DNA from 3 places in the Halobacillus sp. 12SKB genome. Region 1 is predicted to be linked to each of the others. Evidence: predicted binding sites of a transcription regulator. Region 1 holds the regulator's gene; each other region holds the start of a gene.

What was found. The regulator LexA, encoded in region 1, represses DNA repair genes until DNA is damaged. The targets are predictions, from matches to a motif close to CGAACATATGTTCG.
Region 2: ACQ4XT_RS12690 (Y-family DNA polymerase) is a predicted target of LexA. The motif match lies at 4,211-4,224, and genes of this name have one in related genera.
Region 3: uvrB (excinuclease ABC subunit UvrB) is a predicted target of LexA. The motif match lies at 1,704-1,717, and genes of this name have one in related genera.

The regions. Positions count from the first base shown of each region.
Region 1 covers NZ_JBRFWR010000001.1:3,154,545-3,161,334, reverse strand. The annotation lists gene hflX (GTPase HflX) at 1-309, shown strand, start outside; gene ACQ4XT_RS15780 (methionine gamma-lyase family protein) at 365-1,612, shown strand; gene ACQ4XT_RS15775 (MerR family transcriptional regulator) at 1,739-2,143, shown strand; gene glnA (type I glutamate--ammonia ligase) at 2,168-3,499, shown strand; gene ACQ4XT_RS15765 (hypothetical protein) at 3,614-3,748, shown strand; gene lexA (transcriptional repressor LexA) at 3,880-4,503, opposite strand; gene ACQ4XT_RS15755 (YneB family resolvase-like protein) at 4,805-5,464, shown strand; gene ACQ4XT_RS15750 (DUF896 domain-containing protein) at 5,549-5,782, shown strand; gene tkt (transketolase) at 5,963-6,790, shown strand, end outside.
Region 2 covers NZ_JBRFWR010000001.1:2,607,369-2,614,158, forward strand. The annotation lists gene ACQ4XT_RS12670 (RNase adapter RapZ) at 17-508, shown strand; gene ACQ4XT_RS12675 (AbgT family transporter) at 561-2,084, opposite strand; gene ACQ4XT_RS12680 (MBL fold metallo-hydrolase) at 2,308-3,273, shown strand; gene ACQ4XT_RS12685 (SDR family NAD(P)-dependent oxidoreductase) at 3,278-4,072, shown strand; gene ACQ4XT_RS12690 (Y-family DNA polymerase) at 4,264-5,538, shown strand; gene ACQ4XT_RS12695 (iron-sulfur cluster biosynthesis family protein) at 5,601-5,933, shown strand; gene ACQ4XT_RS12700 (YqkE family protein) at 5,930-6,154, shown strand; gene ACQ4XT_RS12705 (hypothetical protein) at 6,343-6,516, shown strand; gene ACQ4XT_RS12710 (TIGR04104 family putative zinc finger protein) at 6,551-6,790, shown strand, end outside.
Region 3 covers NZ_JBRFWR010000001.1:1,965,834-1,972,623, forward strand. The annotation lists gene ACQ4XT_RS09410 (peptide chain release factor 3) at 1-1,576, shown strand, start outside; gene uvrB (excinuclease ABC subunit UvrB) at 1,792-3,771, shown strand; gene uvrA (excinuclease ABC subunit UvrA) at 3,779-6,655, shown strand; gene ACQ4XT_RS09425 (YojF family protein) at 6,722-6,790, shown strand, end outside.

The DNA.
Region 1 (6,790 bases):
CCGATACTAACCGTTTATAATAAGAAAGATCTTCTGAAGGAGGATTTCATTCCGCACTCCTTCCCTTCACTGACAGTGAGCGTGCATGATCCAATTGATCGTAAACGTGTTCTTCATAAAATCGAAGAGGTTTTAAGAGAAGAGTGGGATGAGTATGATGTTTTCGTGCCGGCTTCTGAAGGGAAACGGCTGCAGCAATTCAAAGCCTACAGTATGATTACGAGTATAAATTTTTATGAGGAAAAAGAGGGCTATGCCCTTCATGGTTTCATCCATCCCGAACGCCCATTGAAACACCAAATTTTATAAATGTGAACAAAACGTTGGAACAACGAAATACTGCAAGATAGGAAGAGGACCCATCATGAACATTCAAGAATTGAAACAGCGTGTAGAAAAAGAGATTAAGAACCAACATCATAGGGTTGACGAGATTGTCGAGAACAATCAAGAAAAAGTTTTAAAGGCCTTCCATAAACTGAGGGTCAGCGATTCTCATTTTAACCCGACAACAGGTTATGGCTATGATGATTTCGGACGGGACACTCTGGAAGCATTGTATGCAGAAATATTCAAAGCGGAAGATGCCCTTGTCAGACCTCAGCTCATCTCAGGAACACATGCAATCACCACTGCCTTATTCGGAGTACTACGTCCGGGAGATGAACTGCTATACATATCCGGAGAGCCTTATGACACCCTAAGAGATGTCATAGGTTCCGAGGACGAGAAGGATACAGGTTCTCTACGGGATTTTGGTATCAGCTATCAAACCGTTCCTTTAGAAGAAGACGGGTCTTTTGCTCATGATAGAATCCGAAGAGCTATGCAAGAAAAGACGAAGGTCGTAGCCATCCAAAGATCAAAAGGGTATGAGGACCGCCCTTCATTTCTCATTGATGAGTTACAATCGATCATTCGATTTGTGCGTGAGATAAAAGACGATGTGATTATTTTTGTTGACAATTGTTATGGTGAATTCGTAGAAACGAAAGAGCCGCTTGAAGTAGGCGCTGATATGATCGCTGGTTCGTTAATTAAGAACCCGGGAGGCGGAATTGCCAGAGTCGGTGGTTACATTGCAGGACGTAGATCCCTAATTGAAAAATGCAGCTATCGTTTGACGGCTCCTGGGTTAGGGAAGGAAACGGGCCCGAGTTTGAACAGCCTGCAAGAGATGTATCAAGGGATTTTTCTTGCCCCTCATGTCGTGGGAGAAGCTTTGAAAGGAGCTATTTTCACTTCGAAATATTTAAGTGAATGGGGTTTCGACACCAACCCGGCTTATGATGTGAAGAGGACAGATTTAATTCAGTCCGTCAACTTTAAAACCGCTGAACAAATGATCAGCTTCTGTCAATCCATTCAGCAGGCATCTCCAGTCAATTCCCAATTCAAACCAGAGCCGAGCGTCATGCCGGGGTATGAGGACGAAGTGATTATGGCTGCAGGGACTTTCATTCAAGGAGCGAGTCTCGAATTGACCGCTGACGGTCCTATTCGCCCCCCATATACAGCCTTTGTCCAGGGTGGATTGACTTATGCGCATGTAAAGATCGCTGTCGTACAAGCAGTGCAGCAGTTGGTAGAAGAGGGTATGGTCAAAGCTTGAAGTAAAGGTAATGGTAACCCTTTCAAAAAACAACTCCAAATTGTGTGAACATTCCTCACATATGTTGACATATCCCTTTCGTGTCGTATAATTAAAGTATCATTCTTATGGGGAGGTGGCACGTCGATGAGTGATGAAATTCGTCGTTCTATGCCGTTATTCCCGATGGGGATTGTTCAATCATTGACAGACCTTACTGCACGGCAGATCCGGTACTATGAACAGCACGAGCTTGTTCAGCCGGCCCGTTCAGAAGGGAACCGCCGCATGTTCTCATTCAATGATGTCGATCGGCTTCTTGAAATTAAAGACTTGATCGATCAGGGTGTGAACATGGCCGGAATCAAGAAAGTTCTGAAGCTGAATGATCAGCCAGATAATGAGGTATATGATGAGGACCAAGTGAAGGAAGTACACAATGAACTTACTGAAAAAGAACTTCGTCGTATGCTGCAACGAGAACTATTCACAGCGGGAAGACAAGGTAAATTAGCAATAAGACAGGGAGAAATGTCAAGGTTCTTCCATTAATATTGTGTTGAGAGGAGAAATTCAATGGGTTTAACTAAAGAAGAAATTTACAAAAAAATCGATGAGGAAAACGTCAAGTTTATCCGCCTGCAGTTCACGGATATGCTTGGTACAATCAAAAATGTAGAAATTCCACTAAGCCAGTTGGATAAAGCTATTGATGGCATGATGATGTTTGACGGGTCCTCTATTGAAGGATTCGTTCGTATCGAGGAGTCAGATATGTATTTGGTGCCAGACCTGGATACTTTCGTCGTCTTCCCTTGGACTTCAGAAAAAGGGAAAGTTGCACGATTCATCTGTGACATCTATAACCCAGACCAAACTCCTTTTGAAGGGTGCCCACGCTACAATTTGAAGCGTAACATCAAAAAAATGGAGAAACTCGGATTTTCTGCTTTCAACATTGGTACAGAACCTGAATTTTTCCTATTCAAATTAGATGAAAAAGGCGAACCAACGATGGAATTGAATGATAAAGGCGGCTATTTCGACCTAGCACCGACCGACCTTGGTGAAAACTGCCGTCGTGATATTGTCCTTGAGCTTGAGGAAATGGGCTTTGAAATTGAAGCGTCTCACCACGAAGTAGCTCCTGGTCAGCACGAAATTGATTTCAAATATGCAAATGCCGTCAAGCATTGCGATGATATCCAAACATTCAAACTCGTCGTAAAAACTATTGCGCGTCAACATGGTTTGCATGCAACATTCATGCCTAAACCATTGTTTGGTGTAAACGGATCTGGTATGCACGCGAACATGTCTCTTTTCAATGAAAAGGGCAATGCGTTTTTTGATGAGAAAGGGAAGGAACAACTTTCTGAGGTGGCTTATCAGTTCACAGCAGGCATTATCAAGCATGCAACGAACTTCACAGCCGTGACGAACCCTACCGTCAACTCCTACAAGCGTCTTGTACCAGGGTACGAGGCACCGTGTTATGTAGCATGGTCCGGTCAAAACCGTAGTCCACTCGTACGTGTTCCGACATCCCGTGGATTGAGCACAAGAATCGAAGTGCGCAGTGTGGATCCATCAGCGAACCCATACATGGCGATGGCTGTACTTCTTGCTGCTGGACTGGATGGTGTGGAAAACAAACTGGAAGCACCTGCTCCTGTCGATCGAAACATTTACGTGATGGATAAGAAAGAGCGGGAAGCTCACGGGGTGAAAGACCTACCTGCTACATTGTATGATGCACTGGAAGAGCTGCATCAGGATCCAATTATGGTAGAAGCCCTTGGCGAACACCTATTTGAACACTTCATTGAAGCGAAAGAAATCGAATGGGATATGTTCCGCACTCAGGTTCATCCGTGGGAGCGCGAACAATATTTGCAGACGTATTAAAGTTTAAAACCCTTGAGGCCTTTAGCTTCAAGGGTTTTTCTACGTATTTCTATACTTTTGAGAGGTTACATATAACAAAAAACGAACGAATGTTCCTGCCATAGAGGTTTACCAATGGAAGCATACTTACAGCTTTCAAAACTGGAGAAGATCAAATGGGAGTGGATCTATATCAAACGCGAAGGCGCGCCTGATCACAAAGAGTGGTCAGAGTGGTCGGCATTCAGGATGAACATATTACTGCTATGAGCCAAAACAGGTGAGAATGATCATAATAAATAATATATCATCTGAACTTCCTTTAACCTCTATCCGTAAACGCTCTGGAGTGTGACATAAATAAAGAAAGAGGCGAGTTTAACTAAACTCGCCTCTTTCTTTTAGTGTACGGTCCTGTATAGACCTACGACTTTTCCTAGAATGGATACATCCTGTAATAGAATGGGTTCCATCGTTGCGTTCTCAGGCTGCAGGCGAACATGATTTCTTTCCTTGAAGAACCGCTTCACAGTGGCTTCCTCGTCTTCTGTCATCGCAACAACGATGTCGCCGTTCTGTGCGGTTTGTTGTTGTCTGACGATGACCATATCCCCGTCAAGAATTCCTGCCTCAATCATACTTTCCCCTTGTACGATTAGTACGAATGTGTTGTCATCCGACCCTGCAAGTGTATCGGGTAGAGGGACATATTCTTCAATGTTTTCAACAGCTGTAATCGGTGAACCCGCCGTGACTTTACCGATTACTGGAGCGTAAGAAGCTTCACTTCTCGGGATGCTGTGATCTTCTTCTAATTCAATTACTTCGATGGCACGAGGTTTGGTGGGGTCGCGTCTAATGTATCCTTTTTTCTCCAATCTGGATAAGTGACCGTGCACAGTCGAACTTGAAGCAAGACCAACGGATTGACCGATCTCCCTTACGGACGGTGGATATCCTTTTGCTAGAACCTGTTCTTTAATAAAATCTAGTATTTCCTGCTGCCGCTTTGAAAGTTTACTCATAGATTAGCACCTCGTACATAGGATTATAGTAACCACATTGTACCACTTATATTTCAAAAATACAAACACGCGTTCGAAAAAAACCATTGACAAGAACTTGTGTTCGTATATAATAGGAATTAACAAACGCGAACACAGGTTCTTAGGAACGTTCGTTCTAGGAAAGCGGAGGGGTTATCAATGTTTAACAAATTATCTAAGCTGGATTACACCTACATCATTCTTTTTATTGTTAGTTTTATCATTCTCTATTATTCTATGGTCACAGCTGTTTAATAGAGAAAGAGAGAGGAACATCCAAGTGAGAGTAATTTTGTATTGCAGGGTAAGTACGGAAAAAGAAGCTCAAGTAACTTCTTTAAAGCGGCAGAAAGCTGAGCTGACATCCATGGCGGAGCGTCACGGCTTCGAAGTTGTGGATTGCATTGAAGAACAAGCGAGTGGTTACGATATCGAACGTGAAGGGATTTTCCGCATGCTGGAATACTTTTCTTCAGGGCGTGCGGAAGCCTTATTAATCCAAGATGAAACACGATTAGGCCGAGGAAATACGAAGATCGCTTTGTTTCATCAAATGAACCGTTTGAAGGTCAAGGTGTACTCCCTTTCAAATCATGGAGAATTACAGTTATCGGAATCAGATTCGATGGTATTACAGATTGTTGGCATCGTAGAAGAATACCAAAGGAAAATACATAATATGAAAATACGGAGGGGGATGAGAAAAGCGGTAGAGGGCGGCTACGATCCCTCCGCCAACTTATCCAACCGTGATCAGGCACCCGGCCGTGAGAGGATCGACTTTCCTATTGAAGAAGTTGTTCGCTTAAGGAAAAGTGACCTGACATTCAAAGATATCGCAGCGACTTTGAGAGGTTTGGGATATGATGTATCAAAAGCTACGGTGCATCGCAGATACAAGGAGCACCTATCGCTTGAAAAAGAAGAAGAATCACGATAATATAAGGTATGTAGACAAGGATCTTAGGATTTCTTGTCTTTTTCATGTTTTACGATCCAGACTATGAGTAAAGGAGAAGGATCTATGTTATCAAAAGAAAAAATTAATCGTATAAATGAACTAGCTAATAAATCTAAGCAGGAAGAGCTTTCGAAGGAAGAAAAAGCAGAACAGCAGAAGCTGCGCCAGGAATATTTGAAAAATGCACGTGCATCCTTCAAAAATCAGTTGAAAGGTGTGACCGTCATTGATCCGAAAGGGAATGACGTAACTCCAGAGAAGCTTCGTCAAATGCAAAAGAACGAAAAAAAGAATTAATGCCAAATCGTCCGTATTCGATAATTTTCGAATGCGGATTTTTTCTTGTTTAATTCCCTGGATAAGGGGGAAATTAGGTTTGAGGCTGTGCGAAATTTTGCACAAAGCTTGTTTCAAAATGATTTTCATTATAGGATAATACATGGTACATATACCTGAAAAGAAAGGGGAATGTTGAACATGGCAAACAGCCTTGAACAAACATCAATCAATACGATTAGAACTTTAACAATCGATGCAGTAGAAAAAGCAAACTCCGGACACCCGGGAATGCCGATGGGTGCAGCGCCGATGGCATATACACTATGGACTCAGTTCATGGATCACAATCCGAAAAACTCGAACTGGTTTGACCGCGACCGTTTCGTCCTATCAGCCGGACACGGATCTATGCTTCTTTACAGCCTGCTCCACTTATCCGGTTATAACGTGACGATGGACGACCTTAAGTCCTTCCGGCAATGGGATTCCAAAACCCCTGGGCACCCAGAGTTTGGTCATACAGACGGTGTAGAAGCAACTACAGGTCCCCTAGGACAAGGTATTGCAATGGCGACCGGAATGGCGATGGCTGAAGCTCATCTTTCCGGAAAATATAATCGCGAAGGGTACAACGTTGTTGACCATTACACATATACGATTTGTGGTGATGGTGACTTGATGGAGGGAGTATCACAGGAATCAGCTTCTCTTGCCGGTCACCTAGGCCTTGGTAAATTGATCGTTCTTTATGATTCCAACGACATTTCTCTTGATGGTGATCTTGATCGTTCCTTCAGCGAAAGTGTTGAAAAGCGCTATGAAGCGTATGGATGGCAAGTGATCCGTGTCGAGGATGGAACGAATACAGAAGAAGTAGCGAAAGCACTAGAGAAAGCAAAAGCGAACACAGATCAACCAACAATGATCGAAGTGAAGACAGTCATTGGGTACGGTTCTCCTAACAAGTCTGGTAAATCTGCTTCTCACGGTGCTCCTCTAGGTGATGAGGAAGTAACAGCTGCGAAA
Region 2 (6,790 bases), 550 kb from region 1:
AAAGGTCGGTGGTAGGATGGGAGTTATTTTTGTAACAGGGTTATCTGGTGTGGGGAAAACGAGCGTACTGCGAAAGCTGGAGAATGAAGGTTATGATGTGGTCGATACCGATGATCATGGCTTCACCAAGAAAATCACTACCGTAGAAGGAGAGGAAATCGTGTGGGATGAAGAAAGAATCTCTCAACTCATTGATAAAAGAAAGCACCCTCATTTAATCCTATCCGGGTGTTATTCGAATCAAGGGAACTTTTATAAATCCTTCGATGCTGTCGTCCTCCTGGAAGCCCCTTTGGATGTCATGCTTGATCGTGTGAATCAAAGAGATACAAATCCTTATGGAAAGCATCCAGATGAGAGAACAGCAATCATAGAAAGTTTCACTCATGCGCTCCCAAAATTGCGAGCCAGCGCAAATGTGGTGATCGATACTTCAAAGGTGGGCATCTCTGAAACGGCAGATCGTCTGAAAAGTTTAATGATCATGGCACATCAGGTCAGGATATAGGTAATAAAAAAGCGTCCGGAAATCATATCCGGACGCTTTTGTTTATGATGGATTAACCATTGTATTCGAATCCTGCTCCAGGACCGATTGGTGCGCCGGTCAGCATCCAAATCAACAGCATCAATGTCCAAATGGCAAAGAATGCAATGGAATAAGGAAGCATGGTAGATATCAATGTACCAATACCGACCTTCTTATCATACTTCTGGGCAAACGCAATGACGATGGCGAAGTATGGCATCAATGGTGAAATGATGTTCGTCGTAGAGTCGGCAATCCGGTAAGCAAGTGTCGTGAGCTCCGGAGAGTAGCCGAGCTGCATCATCAACGGTACGAATACGGGAGCCATGATCGCCCATTTTGCTGACGAGCTTCCGATAAACAGGTTGATGAAACCAGCGACGAACATGAAAGCAATGATGAGACCGATGCCTGTGAAACCGATGGAATCCAAGAACTCGGCACCACTGACAGCAATGACTTTTCCGAGATTCGTATGGTTGAAGTAGGCAACGAATTGACCTGCCGTGAAGGCAAGGACAATGTAGATTCCCATGCTTGCCATCGTTTCAGACATTTGATTGGCTACGTCCTTATCATTTTTGATCTCCTCTGTAATCTTCCCGTAAACATAACCAGGAACGAAGAACATGATCAGAATGACAGGCACTAAGCTATGGAAAAATGGAGATGCTAAGAAATCATCAGGGTTACGCAATGGTCCCCAGGATGGTACGACGAGCAGGGACAGCAGGCCGATGGTCACGATAAACGCGATCAGTGCACCGATCATACCCTTTTTCTCAAGTGGAGAAAGGTAGTTGACTTCTTCTTTCACCCCACCTTTGTATTCTCCAAGGCGCGGCTCGACGATTTTGTCTGTTACGAGTGTACCGACAACCGTAAGGACGAAAACAGATACGATCATGAAGTAATAGTTCATCGTATAAAGAATCGTATCCGCATAGGCTGGATCAATGGTTGCTGCCGCTTGAATCGTCAAATCACCAAGCAATGGGTCGAGCGATGTAAGGAGCAAGTTGGCACTGAAACCAGCAGAGACACCCGCAAATGCTGCAGCAAGACCAGCAAGTGGGTGACGGCCAAGACCAGCAAATAGGACCGCACCAAGTGGTGTCAAAACAACGTAACCGGCATCGGCGGCCATACTGGACATGATACCACCGAATACGAGCGCTGCTGTCATCAGTGAACGTGGGACGGATGTAACGAGTCCACGAAGCATGGCACTGATCAGCCCTGAACGCTCGGCGATTCCGATACCAAGCATCGTAACGAGGACGGTACCGAGCGGCGCGAAGCCTACGAAGTTTTCTACCATGCTTTCAAACATGTATTGAATGCCGTCACTGGAAAGCAAGTTGACGACTTGTAACGTTTCGCCGGTCGCTGGGTCTTCGACTTCCACGTTCATCGTGGAGAAGATCCAGGAAGCGACGACAACCATGAGTGCAAATATTGCGAACAATGTGACAGGGTGAGGCAATTTGTTCCCGACACGCTCAATCCAGTCGAGCATGCGCATTGTCAACCCTTTCTTTTCTTGTTGTTCCATGATCTTCCTCCTTATTGACCTTTACATTTCTTTTAGATTTACAATGACGCGTTAAAGTATAATGAAAAGTAATTTTTATTTGAAGTCTTTTGGAAAAAGTCCCACTAGAAAAAGAATTATGAATAATGTGACGTCTGTAATCTTTGTCATATAGGAGGAAAAGATAGGACAATCATGCTACAATATAGAAAAGTGAATGATCATTCAGTATGGAGGAAGTGTTATGAAAACATTGAAGGATACCATTACACAATTCACGTTGCCGACCCCTTATGCGGTTGGGGATGTTCATGTTTATTTAGTAAAAGGAGATCGGCTGTCCCTTATTGATGCAGGGGTGAAAACAGAAGAGTGCTGGAAAGCCTTAGTGGAACAGTTAAAGGAAGCGGGGTACGAGCCGGAAGATATCGAACAGGTGATTTTGACTCACCACCATCCCGATCATATGGGGCTTGTCGAACGGCTGCCCAATGTAGATGTTATCGCTGGCCACCCGAACTTGAAACCCTGGCTTGAACGGGAAGAAGAATACTTCTCTCATTATGAGGAGTTCTTCAAAGGCATGTACAAGGAATCTGGAGTTCCAGAGCGCTTTTTTCCATTGTTAAAAGGATTGAGAAAGACATTGAAATGGACGTCGGAAGGAAAGCTTACCCATGAATTGACCGAAGGCGATCGGTTACCGGGGCATGAAGAATGGGTGACGATCGAAACTCCCGGCCATGCCCAAAGTCATTTATCTTTTTATAGAGAAGGGGACGGGGCGCTCATCGGTGGAGATCACCTGCTCTCCCATATTTCTTCCAACCCTCTACTTGAGCCACCTCACAACAAAGGAGAGGCACGCCCAAGGCCTTTGCTTGATTATCGCCAGTCTATGGAAAAGTTGTTACAGTGGGAGATCGGTACCGTTTATCCAGGGCACGGGGAAATGTTTGATCATGCACACGAGCTGATTCCAGAACGCTTGAAAAAGCAGGAACATCGTGCAGAAAAAGTGTTCCGGATGTTTAACGATGGGCCATTACGTGCATATGACGTATGCAAGCGTCTCTTTCCGAAACACATCGAGAATCAATTCGGTTTGACGATGTCTGAAACAATCGGACAACTGGACTACTTAGAAAGCGTTGGAAAGCTTAAGGTTTCTTACGTAGACGGAGAGAAATTCTATCAAGCAAATAGGTGATCGAATGAATGAACGAGTAAAAGGAAAAAAAGTACTTATCACAGGAGCCTCGAGTGGAATTGGCGAATTTCTTGCGATTCACGTCGCGCAGCAAGGCGGGACCCCGATCCTTGTTGCACGGACCGCACACAAATTGGAAATCATCGCAGAAAAGATTGAAGAAGCCTTTGGCGTCAAAAGTCCATGGTACCCTGCGGATTTATCGAATGATGCGGAGTGGAAAGATACAATTGACCGGATTTGTTATGAACATGGATCCATCGACGGACTGATCAACAATGCAGGGGTCGCTGTGTTCGATCCTGTGGCCGAATCGAATTGGCAGGATATCGAGCGTATGCTGTCTGTTAACGTGAAGTCACTGTTCCGCGCCACGCATCAGCTGCTGCCCCATTTGGTGCAGCACGGAGAGGGCCATATCATCAACATCGCATCCCAGGCAGGTAAAATCGCCACACCGAAATCAGCGGTTTATGCAGCGACTAAGCACGCGGTCATTGGATTCACGAATGCGTTAAGGATGGAAGTAGAGCCTTTAGGCATCTATGTCACTTCCGTCAACCTCGGACCTGTGAGAACGAATTTCTTTCAACAGGCGGACCCGAGCGGGAAGTATGAAAAGTCGGTCGATAAGATCATGCTTGATCCTAACCGTGTAGCGAGGACTGTCGTCCACCATCTATTTACGAAACAGCGGGAGATCAATATGCCTTCCTGGATGGATTCCGGAAGCAAAGTCTACTCTCTCGCACCAGTCGCGATGGAAAAACTCATGCAAAAACAATTCAACAAAAAATGAACCAAAACAAACCTCTTTCCTCATAAGGAAGAGGTTTTTGTATGGGGGTGGATGGAAAAATATGTATGACCTGGTACACCAATAAATGTAAGATTTGGTCAAACAGGATATGGTAGAAGGAATTGGTACTTGCAAACGCGAACATATATTCGCATAATGGGGATATACTAGGTAAAGGAGGTGGAGGCGACATGGGAAATCCGAGCATTGATTATGGAAGGTATCCGGACAGGGGGATTTTGTGTGTGGATATGAAGAGTTTCTATGCAAGCTGTGCGGCCATTGACCGGGGACTCGATCCGCTCACGGTTCCGCTTGCTGTTGTGGCGGATACGAACCGGAAAGGTAGTGTCGTATTGGCTGCGACTCCGGCGATGAAAAAGAAATACGGCATCCGTACAGGAAGCCGCCTGTTCGAAATTCCTTCCGCGCCGGAAATTGTCATCGTCTCCGCACAGATGAGGAAGTACTTAGAAGTTTCCACTCAAGTGACGAACCTTTTTCACAAATTCGTTCCAAAAGAAAAGATCCATACCTACAGCGTAGATGAAAGCTTTTTGGAAGTAGGAGATAACAAAGGAAAGTTCGGCGTACCGGAAGAAACGGCACAAATGATCGTCGATGAATTAAAAGAAACATTCCATCTGGATGCAGCAATCGGCATCGGGCCGAACATGCTGCTTTCCAAACTCTGCCTCGATCTTGAGGCAAAAAAGAAAGGCATCGCCCGCTGGACGTATGATGACTTTCAAGAGAAGTTGTGGCCGGTTGCTCCTCTGTCAGAAATGTGGGGGATTGGCCCCCGGCTTGAACACCGCCTGAATCGCATGGGCATCTGGTCTGTCGGTCAACTGGCGAAATTCCCGCTCGACCGTCTTGAAAAAACGTTCGGTGTGATGGGGAACCAGCTTTACTATCACGCGAATGGTATCGACTTGTCCGATCCTGGTGCTCCCATCATTCACGGGCAGGTGAGCTATGGAAAAAGTCAGATTCTCCTTCGTGACTACCAAGATCCGGCAGAGGTAAAGTACGTCATTCTCGAAATGTGTGAAGAAGTCGCCCGTCGCGCCCGGAAAAAAGGCCACGCAGGGAGAACGATTTCTCTTGGGATCGGTTATAGCAAAAGTGAAGGTGCGGGTGGCTTTCACCGGTCGGTATCCATTGAGCATCCGACGAGCATTACCATGGACATCTATCACGCCTGCCTAACCCTGTTCCACCGCTTTTATAACGGCGGCGTCGTCCGCCGCATTTCCGTTACCCTCGGAAACATTACCGAAGATGCGAATGTTCAACTCGACTTGTTTGATGACGGCCGCGATAAAAAAAGGGACCTCGGCTATGTGATGGATGAGATTCGCGAGCGCTACGGACAGGATATGCTTCTCCGCGCCGTATCCTGGACAAATGCAGGGACCGCACGCCATCGCAGTCGCCTTGTCGGCGGGCACTATGCAGAATAAAACAGAACCATTGCCTCTGAAGCTCTGTTTTTTTACAATAGAAGAAACAGGAGGGATGAACGATGAAACTACGCATCACCGATGAAGCCAAGCAGCAGCTAGAACAAATCCAGGATCCCGAGCGTCCGATCATCCGGCTTTTCTATGACACTGAAGGATGTGGCTGTGGCGTGAATGGACTACCCACCATTCGTCTGGAGAAAGAGGAGCGCTCGACCGATCGAAAAGTGGAAAATGATGATTATGACGTCATTATTGATGATCAGCAGGCGACTTTTTTTAAAAAAGACATGAAGCTTGATTTTATGAGAGGCACGTTCCGCCTTTCCAGCCCGGACGGGATCCTGAATCCGATCATCCCGATCAAAGACGTGAAAGAAGGGGCGACTGTATGAGTAAGAAAAAGCCGCAATCTGGATCACTCGGAGACCAGCTGAATGCCGATGTTCTTTCAAAACTGAAATCAAAAAAGACGGAGCTGAAACAGCAGGCCGTCGAACGGGAAGAACAGGAAAAGCAGCGTCGCATTGAAGAGCGCAAACGCGCAGAAGCGAACAAAAGCTTTGAAGAATTGCTGAACGAAAGTGAGCTTGATTGGAAATCCTTCAAAAAATAAGCACTCCGCAGGGGGTGCTTATTTTTTGTGATTTTTTAAGTGCAGTAGCTATGGAGTTAGGGCGACTTCCTCTTATTGTGCTCGATCAGGTCGTTGTTTCTTTTGCTTAGATCCCTATCTACTTATTTTTTGGAAAAATTGAAACATTCGGAGCGTATCGACCGTATAGAAAAACAGGAGGGAACAAAATGATCGATTTTTTCCTTGTATTCTTCATTGGAACGATAGGAGTGACGGTCGCTGTCATCGGGTGTTTTCTTGCGATTGTCCGTAACGTTCGATCAACAGGCGAGGCGGAGCGGATTCAACGTTTGGAAAAAGAAGTGGAAGCATTAAAGGAGAGTGAACGGAGTGAGGTGTAAGGCATGCGGACGCAGTTGGACATTTGGAAAAGCGATGCTTTCATCGATAAAAGTCACCGGAAGGAAAGAATGTCCGCATTGTGGAGCGGAACATTATTCTACGCGACGATCCTATCATCGTTCAGGTATATTAGCAGTTTCGGCATTTTTTGTGTTTATGTTTTTAATAGAAACATTCCAAATGAGCCTGACGTCAGCCCTGTTTTTCGCTGTCTTTCTTTTAGTGATCGTCCTATTCGTCCAACCACTGGTGATCCACTTGTCTGATGAAAAG
Region 3 (6,790 bases), 1.2 Mb from region 1:
AAATGAAATGAAAAAACGCCGTACGTTTGCTATTATCTCCCACCCGGACGCCGGTAAAACAACGATGACGGAGAAAATGCTATTATTCGGAAACTTGATCCGATCCGCAGGTACGGTAAAAGGGAAAAAGTCTGGTAAGTTTGCGACATCGGACTGGATGGAAATTGAGAAGCAGCGTGGAATTTCTGTTACGTCCAGTGTGATGAACTTCCCTTACAAAGATTATCAAGTAAATATTCTGGATACACCCGGACACGAAGATTTCAGTGAAGACACGTACCGCACATTGACTGCTGTTGACAGTGTTGTCATGGTCATCGATGGAACAAAAGGGATTGAGGCGCAGACGCTCAAACTGTTTAAAGTTTGTAAAATGCGCGGCATCCCGATCTTTACTTTTATTAACAAAATGGACCGTGAAGGCCGTGAGCCGCTGGAATTGATGGAAGAAATCGAAGAAACGTTGAATATCGAAACCTATCCTATGACTTGGCCGGCAGGAATGGGCAAGCGCTTCTTAGGCGTTTTCGATCGTGAAAATGAGCAGTTTGTTCAATACACAGGAAACGAGGAAGAAGAATACATTCCATACAGCGAACTTGATCAGCATCCTGAATTAACGGAAAATGCCACGTTCCAGGAATCGGAAGAAGAAATGGAAATGGTCGCTGAAGCTGGGGATACCTTCGATATGGAAAAAGTGATGCGGGGAGACCAGACGCCTGTCTTCTTCGGAAGTGCCCTTGCTCCATTCGGTGTGGAAACGTTCTTCAATTCATTCATCGATATGGCTCCTGAACCGGCGCCAAGAAAATCGACAGAAGGTATTGTTTCTCCGGATCATGAGGAGTTCTCTGGTTTTATCTTTAAAATTCAGGCGAACATGAACCCACAGCACCGCGACCGGATTGCTTTTGTAAGAATCTGCTCCGGGAAATTCGAGCGCGGGATGAACGTTACACTTTCCCGTACAGGAAAAACGTTCAAGCTGGCACAATCCCAGCAGTTTGTGGCTTCTTCCCGTGGAACCGTAGAGGAAGGATATGCCGGGGATATTATCGGAATCTATGATCCGAACGTCTACCGAATCGGAGATACGATCGTAACTGGCAAATCCAACTTCGAGTACGATGAGCTTCCGCAATTCCCACCTGAACTATTTAAGAAAGTAACGGCGAAGAACGTCATGAAATCCAAGCAGTTCCGAAAAGGTTTGGAACAGCTTGTGCAAGAGGGCGCCATTCAGTTGTTCAAACGTTATCGTTTTGAAGACTATATCATCGGAGCGGTTGGTGAGCTTCAATACGAAGTCTTTGAATACCGCATGAAGAACGAGTACAACGTAGATATCGAGTTGACTCCTCTTGGCGAACGCATCCCACGCTGGTTGAAAGAAGACCAGGTCGATGAGTCGCTGTTTGATGAGCGAAACATGCTTGCAGAAGATCGGGAAGGCAATCCGCTTGTCCTCTTTAAAAACGACTTTTCTCTACGTTGGTTCCAAGATAAAAATCCTGACATCGAGCTGATCGACCTGTTCCAAGTCAACGAATACAACCAAACGCTGAATTCCTAATAAGCCAAGCACTTTGCATCCTGCAAAGTGCTTTTTTTATTGTGGGGAATGGGATAAACTGGATGACCTGGTGTGGAATTTTATTCCACACCAGGTCATCCAGTAATTTACAGAGAATATCCAAATGCGAATGTTTGTTCGTTCGATGTTAGAATGGTAAACTGTTGTGGTAAACTAAAAAGTACGAGTATAGACAATGAACGGAGGTTTTCGTCGTGGAGGAGAAGTTTGAATTAGTTTCACAGTATTCACCTCAAGGGGATCAGCCGCGAGCGATTGAGGAGCTTGTTCAAGGGATTGAACGAGGAGATAAGCATCAAACATTGCTCGGGGCCACAGGTACAGGTAAGACATTTACGATGTCCAATGTAATTGAGCGAGTGAATAAACCGACACTGATCATCGCCCATAACAAAACGCTTGCTGGACAGTTATATAGTGAGTTCAAAGAATTTTTCCCGAACAATGCTGTCGAGTATTTTGTCAGTTACTATGACTATTATCAGCCAGAAGCTTATGTGCCATCATCAGATACGTTTATCGAAAAAGATGCGAGCATCAATGATGAGATTGATAAATTACGCCACTCGGCCACTTCTGCTCTGTTCGAGCGGAACGATGTCATCATCGTTGCTAGTGTTTCTTGTATCTATGGTCTCGGTTCTCCCGACGAATACCGCAGCCAGGTGCTTTCTATAAGAACGGGTATGGAAAAAGACCGTGATGAGTTATTGAGAAATCTTGTGGATATCCAATATGCAAGAAATGATATCGACTTTCAGCGTGGTACCTTCCGAGTCCGTGGAGATTCGGTTGAAATCATCCCCGCTTCTAGAGAGGAACATGCGATGCGGGTGGAATTTTTCGGAGATGAAATCGACCGCATTCGTGAAGTTGATGTACTGACTGGTGAAGTTATCGGTGACCGGGATCACGTTGCGATTTTCCCAGCTTCACACTTCGTTACCCGTGAAGAAAAGTTGAAAAAAGCGATTAAAAACATAGAAAAAGAGTTAGAAGTCCGTCTGAAAGAATTGCGTGATCAAGATAAATTGCTGGAAGCCCAGCGTCTTGAACAACGGACAAATTATGATCTGGAAATGATGAACGAGATGGGCTTTTGTTCTGGTATCGAGAACTATTCGAGACACCTGACATTCAGAGAAGAAGGAGCAACACCTTACACCCTGCTTGATTATTTTCCAGATGATTTCCTTATGATGATCGATGAGTCTCACGTAACACTTCCTCAAGTCAGAGGGATGTACAACGGGGACCGAGCGCGAAAACAAGTACTGGTGGACCATGGGTTCAGACTGCCATCAGCCATGGATAACCGGCCGCTCATGTTCCCTGAATTTGAAGAACATATCAATCAGATCGCTTATGTTTCTGCGACTCCAGGCCCTTATGAAATTGAACATACACCGAAAATGATTGAACAGATTATCCGACCGACAGGGCTTCTGGATCCAGAAATTGACGTCCGCCCGATCCATGGTCAAATTGATGATCTTGTAGGTGAAATCAATAAACGAAAAGATAAGAATGAACGCGTCCTCGTGACGACATTAACGAAGAAGATGTCTGAGGATCTGACCGATTACCTCAAAGACTTAGGGATTAAGGTTGCTTATTTACACTCGGAAATCAAGACACTGGAACGCATTGAAATCATACGTGACCTCAGGGTCGGTAAATACGATGTCATAGTCGGAATCAACCTGCTTCGTGAAGGACTGGACATTCCTGAGGTTTCCCTCGTGACCATCCTGGATGCGGATAAAGAAGGATTCCTGCGTTCCGACCGTTCACTCATCCAGACGATTGGTCGAGCGGCACGTAATGAAAACGGTCGAGTGATTATGTATGCGGATAAGATGACGAAATCCATGCAGTTTGCGATTGATGAAACGTACAGACGTCGTGAAAAACAAATCGCTTATAACGAAGAGCACGGCGTCACACCGAAAACGATCAAGAAGGAAGTGCGTGACGTCATTAAAGCGACGAACGTTGCCGAAGACGAAACTGGATATGATACAGGTAAGAAGCCTTCAGAAATGACGAAGAAAGAACGTATGGAAATGATTGACAACTTGGAAACCGAAATGAAACAAGCCGCACGCGACCTCGATTTCGAACGGGCAGCCGAACTGCGTGATGTGCTGTTGGAATTAAAAGCGGAGGGATGAGAACAGTATGGTCAGCAAACATATCAGTATTAGAGGAGCACGTGCTCACAATTTGAAAAATATCGATATCGACATCCCGAAAAACAAACTGGTCGTCATGACCGGCTTGTCCGGTTCGGGGAAATCTTCTTTGGCTTTCGATACGATCTATGCAGAAGGACAGAGACGCTACGTTGAATCACTAAGTGCTTATGCACGCCAGTTTTTAGGACAAATGGACAAACCCGATGTGGACTCCATTGAAGGACTGTCACCGGCAATCTCCATTGACCAGAAAACAACGAGCCGTAACCCGCGTTCAACCGTAGGTACGGTAACGGAAATCTATGACTACCTGCGGCTATTGTTCGCACGCATCGGACGTCCGACGTGTCCGAAGCATGGTGTGGAAATCAGTTCACAAACGGTTCAGCAGATGGTCGACCGCGTGATGGAATATCCGGAAAGAACGAAGCTCCAAATCCTTGCGCCCGTTGTGTCTGGTCGAAAAGGTGAACATGCTAAAGTCTTTGAGCAGCTTCAGAAAGAAGGTTATATCCGCCTTCGTGTCGACGGGGAAATGCGCGAAATTTCCGAGGAAATAAATCTCGAGAAAAATAAAAAGCACTCGATTGAGGTCGTCATCGATCGAATCGTCGTGAAAGAAGGGGTGGAAGGCCGACTTTCTGACTCTATTGAGACCGCTCTTAAACTTGGCGGCGGTCATACGATCGTTGATGTGATCGGGGAAGAAGAGCTGATGTTCAGCGAACACCACGCCTGTCCTATCTGTGGTTTTTCCGTTAGTGAATTAGAGCCAAGAATGTTCTCATTCAACAGCCCTTATGGAGCTTGTAATCGTTGTGATGGATTAGGGACACAGCTTGAAGTCGACATCGACCTTGTCATCCCGGATTGGGGCCGCTCCTTGAATGAACATGCGATTGCTGCCTGGGAACCTCAAAGTTCTCAATACTATCCGCAGCTTCTGAAAAGTGTTTCCGATCATTACGGCATAGATATGGATAAACCATTCCGTGACCTGCCGGAAGAACATAAAGAAAAAGTGCTGTATGGAAGTGGCGAGGACAAAATCTATTTCCGCTATGAAAATGACTTCGGAAAAGTAAGGGAAAACGATATTTTCTTCGAGGGCGTCATTCCAAACATTTCTCGCCGTTACCGTGAAACGAGCTCGGATTATATCCGTGAACAGATGGAAAAATACATGGCACAAAAACCGTGTCCGAAGTGTAAAGGAAATCGGCTGAATGAAGAAGCATTAGCGGTCTTGATCGATGGAAAGCACATCGGGATCACAACCGATTATTCTGTGACTGAAGCGAAGGAGTTCTTCGAGGCTCTTGAGTTGACGGAAAAAGAAGAAACGATCGCCCGGATGATTCTTAAAGAAATCTGTGAACGTCTCAGTTTCTTAGCGAACGTAGGGCTGGATTATTTAACTCTCTCACGTTCGGCCGGGACATTGTCTGGTGGTGAGGCTCAGCGAATTCGACTGGCGACTCAAATCGGTTCGGCCCTTACTGGCGTTCTATATGTCCTCGATGAACCGTCCATTGGTCTTCACCAACGGGATAATGACCGGTTAATTAACACACTGAAACGAATGCGTGATCTTGATAATACGCTGATTGTCGTCGAGCATGATGAAGATACGATGCTGGCTGCGGATTACCTGATCGACATCGGACCGGGAGCAGGAGCTCATGGTGGCGATATCGTCACTCAAGGTACACCGAAACAGGTGATGAAAAGCCGGAAATCCTTGACAGGTCAATATCTATCCGGTAAAAAGTTCATTCCTCTTCCATCAGAACGTCGGAAGGCAGATGACCGCTTCCTGAAAATTAAAGGAGCGGAAGAAAACAACCTTAAAAAAGTGGATGCAGACATTCCGCTCGGAGTGTTCACAGCCGTAACAGGCGTTTCCGGGTCCGGTAAGAGTACGCTTATTAACGAGATCCTGTATAAGTCTCTTTCGATGAAGCTGCACAATGGAAAACAAAAACCTGGGAAACATCAAACAATTGAAGGTATGGAACATCTGGATAAAGTGATTGATATCGACCAATCACCGATCGGCCGGACTCCACGCTCCAATCCGGCTACTTACACGGGCGTATTTGATGATATCCGTGATGTTTTCGCTCAAACGAATGAAGCGAAAATCAGAGGTTATAAAAAAGGCCGGTTCAGTTTCAATGTCAAGGGTGGCCGCTGTGAGGCCTGCCGCGGGGATGGAATCATTAAGATTGAAATGCACTTCCTACCTGACGTTTATGTCCCTTGTGAAGTTTGCGATGGAAAAAGATATAACCGCGAAACATTGGAAGTGAAGTACAAAGGAAAGAGCATTGCTGATGTATTAGGGATGACGATTGAAGAAGCGCTCGACTTTTTTGCGAACATCCCTAAGATTAAGCGCAAGCTTCAAACAGTCGCTGATGTGGGACTGGAGTATATTAAACTCGGTCAGCCCGCCACTACTCTTTCGGGAGGGGAAGCACAGCGTGTGAAACTCGCAAGTGAACTCCATCGACGCTCGAATGGGAAGTCCTTTTATATTTTGGATGAGCCGACAACGGGTCTGCATGTTGATGATATTTCAAGGTTATTGAAAGTTTTGCAGAGGCTTGTAGATAACGGTGATTCTGTATTGATCATTGAGCACAACCTTGATGTCATTAAAGAAGCCGACCATATTATTGACCTCGGACCAGAGGGTGGAGAAAACGGAGGTCGAATTATTGCAAGCGGCACTCCTGAGCATGTATCGGAGCAGGAGATCTCTTATACGGGGCGTTATTTGAAACCGGTACTGGAACGTGACCGGGCACGGATGGATAAGAAAATGAATGCCCGTGAAAAAGTAGGGAACAAGTAGATGTTTTGACGCTTGCCTCTAAATTGAGTATCGTTAAACAAGAATCGTTTGACGGGAGGAATACGAGTGGATGCCATTCAACAGAAAGTTGTTCAAGACAAAATTGATCAACTTGCGAATAAAGAAGTTTATGTA